DNA from 3 places in the Streptomyces sp. NPDC003379 genome. Region 2 is predicted to be linked to each of the others. Evidence: riboswitches for the same ligand, from Rfam matches in the RefSeq annotation. Region 2 holds a riboswitch; each other region holds the start of a gene.

Region 1 (3,797 bases), on a different contig from region 2:
GCGCGGCAGCAGATCCGACATCGGCGTGGTGAAGGCGAAGAGGAGCACCCCCAGCGAGGCCGCCGAGGTCCGCAGCAGCAGACCGCCCGCGCGCGCCGGGCCGCTGTCGGCGAGCGTGACGAACCCGTCGGGCCCGCCGATCTGGACGAGCAGGGTCAGGGCGCCGGTGACGCAGAAGCCGAGCGGTACGCGGTAGGCGCGCCACAGCTTGCGGGGCGGCACGCCCGCCGGGCCGAGCAGCACCGTGAGCGCGGCGATCAGTACGAGGGCGGCGCCCGGCCAGGGCGGCAGGGAGATGGCGAGGACGGTGAGGCCGAGCCCGAGCACGGCCTTGTCCACGGGGTGGCGGCGGCGCCAGCGACTGCTGTGCGCCGCCGCGTCAATGGGTAGCACGCCGGGTCAGACCTGCCCGGCCTCGGGCCGCGTGCCCTGCGCGTCGGCACGCTGTTCCGCGCGGATCTCCGGCTCCGCGGGGGCGGTGTCGTCATGGGCTCGCGCTTGTTCCGCGCCTTGGCGGCGTCCCTTGCGCAGCCCGAAGTAGTACGCGAGGACGCCCGCGCCGAGGGCCGCCTGCAGGGCGAACAGCGCCGATTCGACCTCCCCGGACGGGGGTTCGTACAGTGGGGAGAACCAGGGCTTGTAGTCCGGCTTGATCTCGGTGATCGCCGACTCGGCCTGGGCGTCGGCGCCAGTGAACGGCTCTTCCTTGTGGTCGCCGAGGCCGAGCGCCAGGGGCAGCACCGCGAGTGCGGCCACGATGACGAGCAGCAAGGTGTTGATCTTCGCGTTCCGGCTCATCAGGCGCTGGCCCCCGTCTCGGTCTCCGTGTCGGTCTCCGTGTCGGTCTCCGTGTCGGTCTGCGACCTGGTCTCCGTGCCTGCCTTCGCCCCGGCGTACTGCTTGCTCCGCAGCAGTACGCCGAGCCGGGTGAGCTCGCCCTTGCTGGACTGCACGAGCAGCCGCATCACCACGACGGTGAGCAGTCCCTCGCTGACCGCCAGAGGGATCTGCGTGACGGCGAAGATGCCGCCGAACTTGCCGAGGGCGCCGATGAATCCACTGCTCGGATCGGGGAACGCCAGCGCCAGCTGGACGCTGGTGACGCAGTACGTGGAGAGGTCCGCGACGAAGGCGCCGAAGAACACGGCGACCATGAGCGGCACGTCGTACCGCTTGAGGAGCCGGTAGACGGCGTATCCGGCCCAGGGCCCGACGATCGCCATGGAGAACACGTTGGCGCCGAGCGTGGTGAGCCCGCCGTGGGCGAGCAGCAGGGCCTGGAAGAGCAGCGTGATGGTGCCGAGCACCGCCATGATCGGCGGCCGGAACAGGATGGCGCCGAGCCCGGTTCCCGTCGGGTGCGAGCAACTGCCCGTCACGGAGGGGATTTTCAAGGCGGAAAGGACGAAAGTGAAGGCTCCGGACGCGCCGAGGAGCAGAGTGCTCTCCGGGTGTTCCTTGACTTCACGGGTCAGGGAGCGGACTCCGTGGACGACGAACGGCGCGGACGCTACGCCCCAGGCGATCGCGTGCGCCGGGGGGAGGAAACCCTCGGCTATGTGCATGGTTCAGCAGACCCTCTCCAGCACCTCGTGGATGGACAACGCGCCTTGGCCGGTCTCCTGGCTGACGGGTCGTACCGACCGGACTCCGCCTTCCCGGGCGCATGTGCACCCAGTGGCTGCCGCGAGGGCTGGAGCCGGACTTCCCGATCACAGTGGCGAGGGCCGCACCGGCATCACACCGGATTTCCCGTTCACCAAGGCGTGGTGACAGTAATCTGCGACTGATCGAACTGACAACCTGCACGGGGAGTGCCGAAGAGGTGCGGACGGGGCGCGCCCTCGGCGGCGTACGCCTGGACCTTCGGTCGCAGCAACAGCAGGCCGGGCTACCCCCGGCACTCCCGTTCCCGGCGGCCGGGTCCGCTGAGCAGGTCGACGCGCTGACCCTCGCCCTCCTTGAGGACGTAGAGGGTGCCGTCGCCGGGCGTCCAGTCGCGGGGAACGAGGAAGACGCGGTCTCCGGAGACGTGGAACAGGCGCAGCCCGGCGTACTCGTACGCGTACTTGCTGCCCTTCTCCGTGACGCGGCGGAAGCAGCTGCCGCCGCCGCGGATCATCAGGTCCTTCTCGCTGAGGACGGCGACGGCGGGGAAGTCGCTGCGGACGGTGCGTTCCGTCAGCTCCGCCCGGCCCCGGCCCGCGATCTGCGCGTAGGCCGACACGGCCCAGAACAGCGACAGGACGCAGACGAAGAGGGTGAGCCCCCACAGCCGCAGGTCGCGGCGTTCGCGGGTGCGGGCGTACGCGTTGAGCGCGAAGCCGCCGATCGCGGTGAGCGGCAGCAGCAGGTCGAACAGCCAGGGGCTGAGCGGATACAGCGGTACGAGGATGAGTGGCACCGTCCAGCTGAACCGCAGCACGCGCACGGCGCGGGTGAGCCTCTCCGGTTCGCCCGCCGCCCAGCGGTGCAGCCCGAGCGCGCCGAGGGCGGCGCCGGCCGCGAGCCAGGCCGGAACGTACAGGGCGCCGACGCTCCGCAGCAGATAGTCGCTGGTGGAGAGGTGGAAGACGGTGTCGCGCAGCCCGAGGGCCCTGGTCTCGGCGTCGGTGCTCGCCCAGCCGAAGTAGAAGAGGACGGCGGTGAGGAGCGTCACGAGAGACCCGACGGCTCCGATGCTCTCGACCCAGCCGACGTGGGCGCCGGGGGCGGGGGTGGTGCCGGGTGTGGCAGGGGGTGGGGGCTGTGGTGGGGGTGGTGGATCGGGGCTGGGTGCCGGGTCGGGGCCTGGCCCCCCGGGTACGGGTCCCCCGGGATCAGGGTCCCGGGCAGGGAGCCGTTGCGGGGGCGGAGGACCGCTCATCGGGAGATCGCGTCTGACGTCAGGGATGCCATGAACGGGTCGGACGGGTCGGACGGGTCGGACGGGTCGGACAGGACGGACGGGTCGGACGATACGCCGGGGGACGACGCGCGGTCGGATATCGAGGGGCTCGGGCCCGACGGGCCGGGCGGGGGCGGTGGGTCGATGCCGGTCCAGTCGATGGTGAACGCCGCCTCCTTGACGAGCCGCGCCCCGCTCTTCGTCACCAGCGTCACGTCGACCGACGTCGGACGGCGTCCGCCGAAGCCGTCCTTGCCCGGCAGGTCGACGGCGAACAGCGCGTCCTTGCAGCACCTGCTGGGGTCCTCCGGGTCACCGAAGGGCTCCAGGACGACCGGTTCCGCCAACTCCGCGGCGCGCAGCTCCACGGTGGCCGGCGGGTCCGGCCAGGTGCCGTGGAGATTGATCGTGCCGTCCGGCCCGACGCTGTCGTCCGTGACGGCGAGGTGGCTCTCACAGGCCCTGGTGCCCGACGGGGCGGCACGCAGCGCCACACGTTCGCCGGGATGCTGCCGGTAGTACGTGACGAAGCGTTGCAGGACTCCGAGGGCGTCCCCGTCCTTGCACAGTTGACCGGCGCCGCCGGGACGGTAGTCGGAGGCGCGGAGCCAGGCGTCCGCCTTCGTCGCGATGTCCATTCCGTCCGACTCGCCCCGCGCGGCCTTGCAGATTCCGGCCAGCCCCTCGATCACCTTCCAGGAGCCCGGGCTCCCGCCGCCCGTCTGTTCGGCGGGGTCGGTGGCAATCTCGTATGGTTCGTGGCACTTGCCCGTCTGGAGATCGTCGTACACGCTGTCCGGCTCCGGTTCGGTGTCCGTGTTGGGCGACTTGGGGCCCCACGGAAGCCAGCCGGGCGGCTTCCCGCCACCGTTCCCGTTTCCGTCCCCACTTCCATTCCCGCTCTTGTCGC
Region 2 (3,797 bases):
CGCCCGCGAACTCCACGATGTCGTGACCCATCACCTGTCGGTCGTGTCCCTGCACAGCGGACTCGCCCGCTTCGTATGCGACAAGGACTCCCAGCAGACCCGCGACGCTCTGAGCACCATCGAGGCCGCCACTCGCCATGCCCTGGCCGATATGCGTGGCTTGCTGCACGTACTGCGCATGCCACCGGACGACGCCGACGGTCCCGGGGCGCACGCTGGTCGCACGCTGGGGCTGCAAGACGTCACCGCGCTGGCCGACTCGATGGACGCCGTCGGACTGAATGTCACGACGACCGTCACCGGCACCCCGCGGCCCCTTACGCCGCACGCCGACCTGTGCTCCTACCGGATCGTGCAGGAGGCCCTGACCAACGTGTTGCGGCACGCAGGGGTCGGCACCCGTGTCGCCCTGTCAATCGACCACGGCACCGCCGGTCTCGCCGTCGCCGTCCGCGACGAGGGCGGCCCCCGCATGGGCGCTCCCGCACCCGCACATGAGGTGCTACCGGGCGTGCGCTCAGGCGGGCGGGGACTGGAGGGCATGCAGGAACGCGCCCGTCTGCACGACGGCGAATTCCACGCCGGCCCACGCCAACCCAAGGGATACGAGGTGGTGTTCACTCTGCCCCACCCTTACCGCGCCGACGCCGACGAGGACGGCGCACGGGTACGCGGCGTGCCCCAGCCGTGAGGAGCAGGTCAGCCAAGGTCGAGGGTGGCAGCAAGGAAGGGGGCAGCCCCCTCCACCGGGCGCGCTGCCCGGCCCGTACGCACGCAGCAGCTCCACCGGGCGCTCACGGTGTTGGTCGACGAGTGACTGAGGGTGCTGCCGCGTCGGGGGCGAGGAAGTTGTCCGGGTCGGTGCAGGCCCACGTGTACTGTCGCGCCACCGCCTGAATCTCTGACCTCGCTGGCCAGCGCGCGCAGGGTGTCCGCATCGAGCGGCACCCGGTCCGCGCCCCGGCGGGGCCCAGGCCAGGGTCCCTGTCGGCCGCGTCGGCCGCGTGGGCGGTCCAGCAGGCATCTATGCCGCGCCGCGCTCCGCCGCGTCTCCTTTCCCGGTGGCACCGGGAACCGGGCGGGTATCTCATCGCGCCGTCCGGCATGTGAACAGCCGTTCCCCAGAGTCGCACCGGCCGCCTAGGGTGGCGGATGCAGCTGGTTCGCCCTGCCCGCCAGGCAGGCGCGTCGCAAGAGGGAACCCGGTGGGAATCCGGGACTGCCCCGCAGCGGTGAGTGGGAACGACCGCCGTCATACGCACTGGACCTGACAGACAGGTCTGGGAAGCGACGGCCAGTAGGTGTCTGCCCCGGCAGACGTGCCCGCGAGTCCGAAGACCTGCCACTGCCCGTGCGTGAACGCGCACGGCGATCTCGGTGACCTCGTGGGCGGGTCGGCGTACATAGCAGGCGGGAACACGCGACGACACTGCGGCGTGGTTCGCCCGGTGTGCCATTCCTTCGCGTCCTACGAGTCGTCCCCGGGGTCTTTCGGAGAGACACTCGCGAAGGAGAGTTCCGTGACAGTCAAGTCCGAGACCGAGTCCGCAGCCGCGGGAGCCAGGGCCACCGTGTACGGCTACCCCCGCCAGGGCCAGAACCGTGAACTGAAGAAGGCCATCGAGGGCTACTGGAAGGGCCGGGTCACCGCCGACGCCCTCAAGGAGACGGCCGCCGACCTGCGCCGCACCAACTGGCAGCAACTCGCCGACACCGGCATCCACGAGGTGCCCACCGGCGACTTCTCGTACTACGACCACGTCCTGGACACCACCGTCATGGTCGGCGCCATTCCTGCTCGCCACCGCCCCGCTGTCGACGCCAACCCGCTCGACGGCTACTTCGCCATGGCCCGTGGCACCCAGGACGTGGCGCCGCTGGAGATGACCAAGTGGTTCGACACCAACTATCACTACCTCGTCCCCGAACTCGGTCCCGACACCGCCTTCTCCGCCGACTCGGCCAAGCAGGTCACCGAGCTGACCGAGGCCCTCGCGCTCGGCCTCACCGCGCGCCCCGTGCTGGTCGGCCCGGTCACCTACCTGCTGCTGGCCAAGTCCGCCCCCGGTGTCCCCGCGGACTTCGAGCCGCTGACCCTGCTCGACCGGCTCCTGCCGGTGTACGCGGACGTGCTCGCCGACCTGCGGGCGGCCGGCGCCGAGTGGGTCCAGCTGGATGAGCCCGCCCTCGTCCAGGACCGCGCCCCCGCCGAACTGAACGCCGCTGCCCGCGCCTACCGTGAGCTGGGCGGACTTGCCGACCGGCCGAAGCTCCTGGTCGCCTCCTACTTCGACCGGCTCGGCGAAGCACTTCCCGTCCTGGCCAAGGCGCCCGTCGACGGACTGGCACTCGACTTCACCGGTCCTGCCGCACCAAGCCTCGACGACCTCGCGGCCGTCGGCGGGCTGCCCGGCAAGCGGCTGATCGCGGGTGTAGTGAACGGCCGCAACGTATGGATCAACGACCTGGAGAAGTCGCTGTCCACCCTCGGCACCCTGCTCGGCCTGGCCGACCGGGTGGACGTGGCCGCCTCCTGCTCCCTGCTGCACGTCCCCCTGGACGCGACGGCGGAACGCGAGTTGGACCCGCAGGTCGCACGCTGGCTGGCCTTCGCCCGCCAGAAGGCCGTCGAGATCGTCACGCTGACCCGCGGGCTGGCACAGGGCACCGACACCATCGCGGCCGAGCTCGCGGCCAACCGCGCCGACCTGGCCTCCCGGGCCGGATCCGCCCTCACCCACAACCTTGCCGTACGCGCCCGCGCCGCGGCCGTCACCGACGCCGACGGCCGCCGCTCGCAGCCGTACCCGGAGCGAGCGGCCGCCCAGCATGCTCACCTCGGACTGCCGCTGCTGCCCACGACCACCATCGGCTCCTTCCCTCAGACGACCGAGCTGCGCACCGCCCGCGCCGACCTGCGCGCCGGCCGCCTCGACACCGCCGCGTACGAGAAGCGCATCGAGGCCGAGATCCACGAGGTCATCTCCTTCCAGGAGAAGATCGGCATCGACGTCCTCGTGCACGGCGAGCCCGAACGCAACGACATGGTCCAGTACTTCGCCGAACAGCTCACCGGCTACCTCGCCACCCAGCACGGCTGGGTCCAGTCCTACGGCACCCGCTACGTCCGCCCGCCGATCCTGGCCGGCGACATCTCCCGCGCCGAGCCCATGACGGTCCGCTGGACGTCATACGCCCAGTCACTGACCGACCGCCCGGTCAAGGGCATGCTCACCGGCCCGGTCACCATGCTCGCCTGGTCCTTCGTCCGCGACGACCAGCCGCTCGCCGAGACGGCCCGCCAGGTCGCCCTCGCCCTGCGCGACGAAGTGAACGATCTGGAGGCGGCGGGCAGTTCGGTCATCCAGGTCGACGAGCCCGCGCTGCGCGAAACCCTCCCGCTTCGGGCCGCCGACCACGGCGCGTACCTGGCCTGGGCGACAGAGGCGTTCCGCCTCGCCACGAGCGGCGTCCGCCCGGACACCCAGATCCACACCCACATGTGCTACGCCGAGTTCGGCGACATCGTCCAGGCCATCGACGACCTCGACGCCGACGTCATCAGCCTGGAGGCTGCCCGCTCCCACATGCAGGTCGCACGAGAACTGGCCGCTCACGGCTACCCGCGCGAGGCCGGCCCGGGCGTCTACGACATCCACTCCCCGCGCGTCCCCAGCACCGGCGAGGCGGCCGCCTTGCTACGCCAGGCACTTGAGGCGATTCCCGCCGAGCGGCTGTGGGTCAATCCGGACTGCGGCCTGAAGACCCGCGGCTGGCCCGAGGTTCGGAACGCCCTG
Region 3 (3,797 bases), on a different contig from region 2:
TCCCGCAGCCACTCAAGCGCCCTTACGGTCCCGCGCGTGCCCGGTACGACCACGAGGTCCGCGTCGACGAGCTCCTCGGCCCGGTCCACGAACCGCACGACGACGCCCGGCTCGGCGGCCAGCGCGTCCACGTCCGTGAAGTTGGACATCAGCGGCACCGCGCACACGGCGACCCGCAGCACGTCCTCGCCGACGGGCGGCGCGACCACGGACTCGCGGACCGCGCCCCGCAGGGAGACCCGGAGGCCGTCCTCCTCGTCGATGCCGAGCCCGTGCTGGAACGGCAGCACGCCGTACGTGCGCCGCCCGGTGAGGCCGTGCAGCATGTCGAGCCCCGGTTCGAGGAGCGAGACGTCGCCGCGGAACTTGTTGACGAGATACCCGGCCACCAGCTCCTGGTCGGCCGCGCTCAGCAGCGCCGTCGTCCCGAAGAAGGAGGCGAACACCCCGCCCCGGTCGATGTCCCCGACCACAAGGACGGGGAAGCGGGCGGCCCGCGCGATGCCCATGTTCACGATGTCGGTGCGCCGCAGATTGATCTCGGCGGGGCTGCCCGCGCCCTCACAGATCACGGCGTCGTAGCTGCCCCGGAGTTCTTCGAGGCACCCCACGACGGTGTCGAGCAGCGCCGCCTGGCGCCCCCCGTGCAGCCTTTCCCCGGGGGACGACCCCCCAGGCCCCCCGAAGAACCCGCGCGCGCTCATCTCGCCCACCGGCTTGCCCATGAGTACGACCTGACTCGACCGGTCGCTGCCCGGCTTGAGCAGTACGGGATTCATCAGGGCGCTCGGCTCGACGCGGGCGGCCTGCGCCTGCATGGCCTGCGCCCGGCCGATTTCGGCGCCCTCGCGGGTGACGAAGGAGTTGAGGGACATGTTCTGCGCCTTGAACGGCGCGACGGCGACGCCCTTGCGGGCCAGCCACCGGCAGATCCCCGCGGTGACGACGCTCTTCCCGGCGTCCGAGGTGGTCCCGGCGACCAGTAGTCCACCACTCATGAGCTTCTTCACGGGGTTCTCCTTGACCGTGACCGACGGAGTACTTCCCGCGCGCCCACCGCGACGCCCAGCGCAAGCCAGCCGACCCGGCGGGAGAGTTTCGCGGCCCGCTCGATGTCCGCGACGTCGACGTCCCGTCCGTCCGCGTTCAGGACGGGCCGGTGCTCGACCCGCCCCGCGTACGAGAGGGTCCCGCCGAGCCGTACGCCGAGGGCGCCCGCGAAGGCGGCCTCGACGGGACCGGCGTTGGGGCTCGGGTGCTTGGCGGCGTCCGCGCGCCAGGCCCGCAGGGCGCCCCGGGGCGAATCCCCGGCCAGCGCCGCGAGGCCCGCCGTGAGCCGCGCTCCGGGCCACCCGAAGACGTCGTCGAGCCGTGCGGAAGCCCACCCGTACCGCCGGTACGTGGGCGACTTGTGCCCGACCATGGCGTCCAGGGTGTTCACGGCGCGGAAGGCGACAAGCCCGGGCACTCCGCCGACGGCGCCCCACACCAGCGCCCCGACCACCGCGTCCGAGGTGTTCTCGGCGACGGACTCGACGACGGCCCGCGCGATCCCGTCGGCGTCCAGCGCCTGCGGGTCCCGTCCGCACAGATGCGGCAGCCGCTCCCTGGCCACCTCGATGTCCCCGGCTTCGAGCGCGCCGCCGATGGCCCGCGCCTCCCGCCCGAGCGAGGTCCCGCCGACGACGGCCCAGGTGGCGGCGGCGGTCAGCGCGATGGACGCGGTGGGGCAGCGGCGTACAAGTCGGGAGGCGAGCGCGGCGGCACCCGCCGCGCCCCCGGCGCACACCACGGCGTGCAGCGCGCCCCACCCGCGGTGGTCCCGCCACAGCACCCGCTCGACGGCACCCGCCGCACGCCCGAACGCGGCGACCGGATGGCCCCGGCGGGGATCGCCGAGCAGCAGGTCACCGAGGAGGCCGGCGGCGGCGCCGTACGCGAAGTCGCGATCGGCACTCATGGGCTCAGCCGACCGCTGTGCCGAGGAGGGAGCTGACGCTCGGGAACTGGTCCGGCAGTGGGCGGCCGCGCATGGCGATATGTCCTCACTCAGGGTGTCCGCGCCCTGGTTCGACGTGATCGGCGGCGAGAGTTCCTGGCTGACGGGAGCGTCGGGGACGGTTTCCCGGTGACAGTGGCGGGACCGCGCCGGATTCGCACCGGCTTCCTCTTCTGCCGCCGTAGTTGGCCCCGGAAGTCCACCACGCCCCGCGAACGCCCGTCAACTCGCCGTTGACCTGCGGCGGGAGAGTGTGCGGAGCCCCACAGCAGAGCCTCACAGCGGGGCCCCGGACATGACGGTGGGGTGCGGGACGCGCACGCACGTCCCGCACCCCACCCGAAGCTTCTGCCGTCAGGCGACGATCAGATAGATGCCGTACGCCACGGCCGCCGCGCACAGCGCGAAGCAGGCGTACGCGCCGGTGCGCGCCATGGCCGCGGAGCCGCCGCCCGAGGCGGACGCCGTCTCCTGCTTGGAGAGACCGACGACGCCAAGGGTGAACAGGCCCACGAGAGCCACCGTCACGGCGAGGCTGACTCCGAAGACGGAACCGAGAGCTGCCCAGTCGATGTTCATGCTGATGTGTCCTTAAACCGTCGCGGGCCTGGCGGGGTCCGCCATGGCGCCGGTCGTGGTCGTGGTCGGGGCCGAGATGGTGGCCCTGACCGGGTCGTCGGAGGAGGCGTCCGCGGCGGCCATCGCGCCCGTCGGGGGCGGCGTGACGGCGGCGATCGCGGTGGTCACGACGCCCGCGGGCTCGACGTCCGCGGTGGTGCCGTCGTGGCGGATCTCGTCGTCGGTGACGTTGGTGTGGTCGACGGCGTTGCGCCGCGAGAGCACCCAGATGACCGCCGAGCCCGCGATGAGCAGCGCGGCGGTGACCGCGACGCCCCAGGGGCCCTGCTTGGTGAGGAACTCGGCGCCCGCACCGACCAGGCCGGCGGCCGGCAGGGTCAGGCCCCACGCGATGAACATGCGGCTCGCGGTCGACCAGCGGACCACGCCGCCCTTGCGGCCGAGGCCCGCGCCCATCACGGCGCCGGAGCAGGACTGGGTGGTGGAGAGCGAGAAGCCCAGGTGCGAGGAGGCAAGGATGACCGTCGCGGCGCTGGTCTGGGCGGCGAAGCCCTGCTGCGGCTGGAGGTCGGTGAGGCCCTTGCCCATGGTGCGGATGATGCGCCAGCCGCCGAGGTACGTGCCGAGCGCGATGGCGACACCGGCCGAGACGATGACCCACATCGGGGGGTTCGAGCCGGGGTTCAGGACGCCGCCGGTGACCAGGGCGAGCGTGATGATGCCCATGGTCTTCTGCGCGTCGTTCGTGCCGTGGGCCAGCGAGACGAGGCCCGCGGACGCGATCTGGCCCGCGCGGTAGCCCTTGGCCGTCGCCCTGGTGTCGGTGTTGCGGCCGATGCGGTACGTCAGTCGCGTGGCCACCATCGCGGCGAGACCCGCCACGAGGGGCGCGGCGAGGGCCGGGATCAGGATCTTGGTGACGACGGTGCCGCCGTTGATCGAGGACCAGCCCATCGACATGACCGCGGCGCCGATGAGGCCGCCGAAGAGCGCGTGGGAGGAGCTGGAGGGCAGGCCCACCAGCCAGGTCAGCAGATTCCAGAGGATCGCGCCGACGAGCGCGGCGAAGATGACCTCGGTCTTGAGGCCGTCCTCGTTGACGATGCCGCCGGAGATCGTCTTGGCGACTTCGACGGAGAGGAAGGCGCCGACGAGGTTGAGCACGGCGGACATGGCCACCGCCGTCTTGGGCTTGAGAGCGCCGGTCGAGATGGTCGTC

Evidence for each region. Region 2 has a riboswitch for cobalamin ahead of metE (5-methyltetrahydropteroyltriglutamate--homocysteine S-methyltransferase). Riboswitches for the same ligand answer to the same signal wherever they lie in the genome.
Region 1: linked by a shared signal. The riboswitch ahead of ACWDVB_RS19815 (energy-coupling factor ABC transporter permease) and the one ahead of metE (5-methyltetrahydropteroyltriglutamate--homocysteine S-methyltransferase) in region 2 are both predicted to bind cobalamin.
Region 3: linked by a shared signal. The riboswitch ahead of ACWDVB_RS28570 (cobalamin biosynthesis protein) and the one ahead of metE (5-methyltetrahydropteroyltriglutamate--homocysteine S-methyltransferase) in region 2 are both predicted to bind cobalamin.

Annotation. Positions count from the first base shown of each region.
Region 1 is NZ_JBSFRK010000018.1:103,075-106,871, forward strand. Features, by position in the region: gene cbiQ (cobalt ECF transporter T component CbiQ) at 1-393, opposite strand, end outside; gene ACWDVB_RS19810 (energy-coupling factor ABC transporter substrate-binding protein) at 400-798, opposite strand; gene ACWDVB_RS19815 (energy-coupling factor ABC transporter permease) at 798-1,565, opposite strand; cobalamin riboswitch at 1,596-1,779, opposite strand; gene ACWDVB_RS19820 (hypothetical protein) at 1,892-2,659, opposite strand; gene ACWDVB_RS19825 (hypothetical protein) at 2,863-3,797, opposite strand, start outside.
Region 2 is NZ_JBSFRK010000056.1:562-4,358, reverse strand. Features, by position in the region: gene ACWDVB_RS35165 (sensor histidine kinase) at 1-691, shown strand, start outside; cobalamin riboswitch at 1,142-1,361, shown strand; gene metE (5-methyltetrahydropteroyltriglutamate--homocysteine S-methyltransferase) at 1,521-3,797, shown strand, end outside.
Region 3 is NZ_JBSFRK010000034.1:44,263-48,059, reverse strand. Features, by position in the region: gene ACWDVB_RS28575 (cobyric acid synthase) at 1-998, opposite strand, end outside; gene ACWDVB_RS28570 (cobalamin biosynthesis protein) at 1,007-1,960, opposite strand; cobalamin riboswitch at 2,068-2,218, opposite strand; gene ACWDVB_RS28565 (hypothetical protein) at 2,354-2,578, opposite strand; gene ACWDVB_RS28560 (anion permease) at 2,591-3,797, opposite strand, start outside.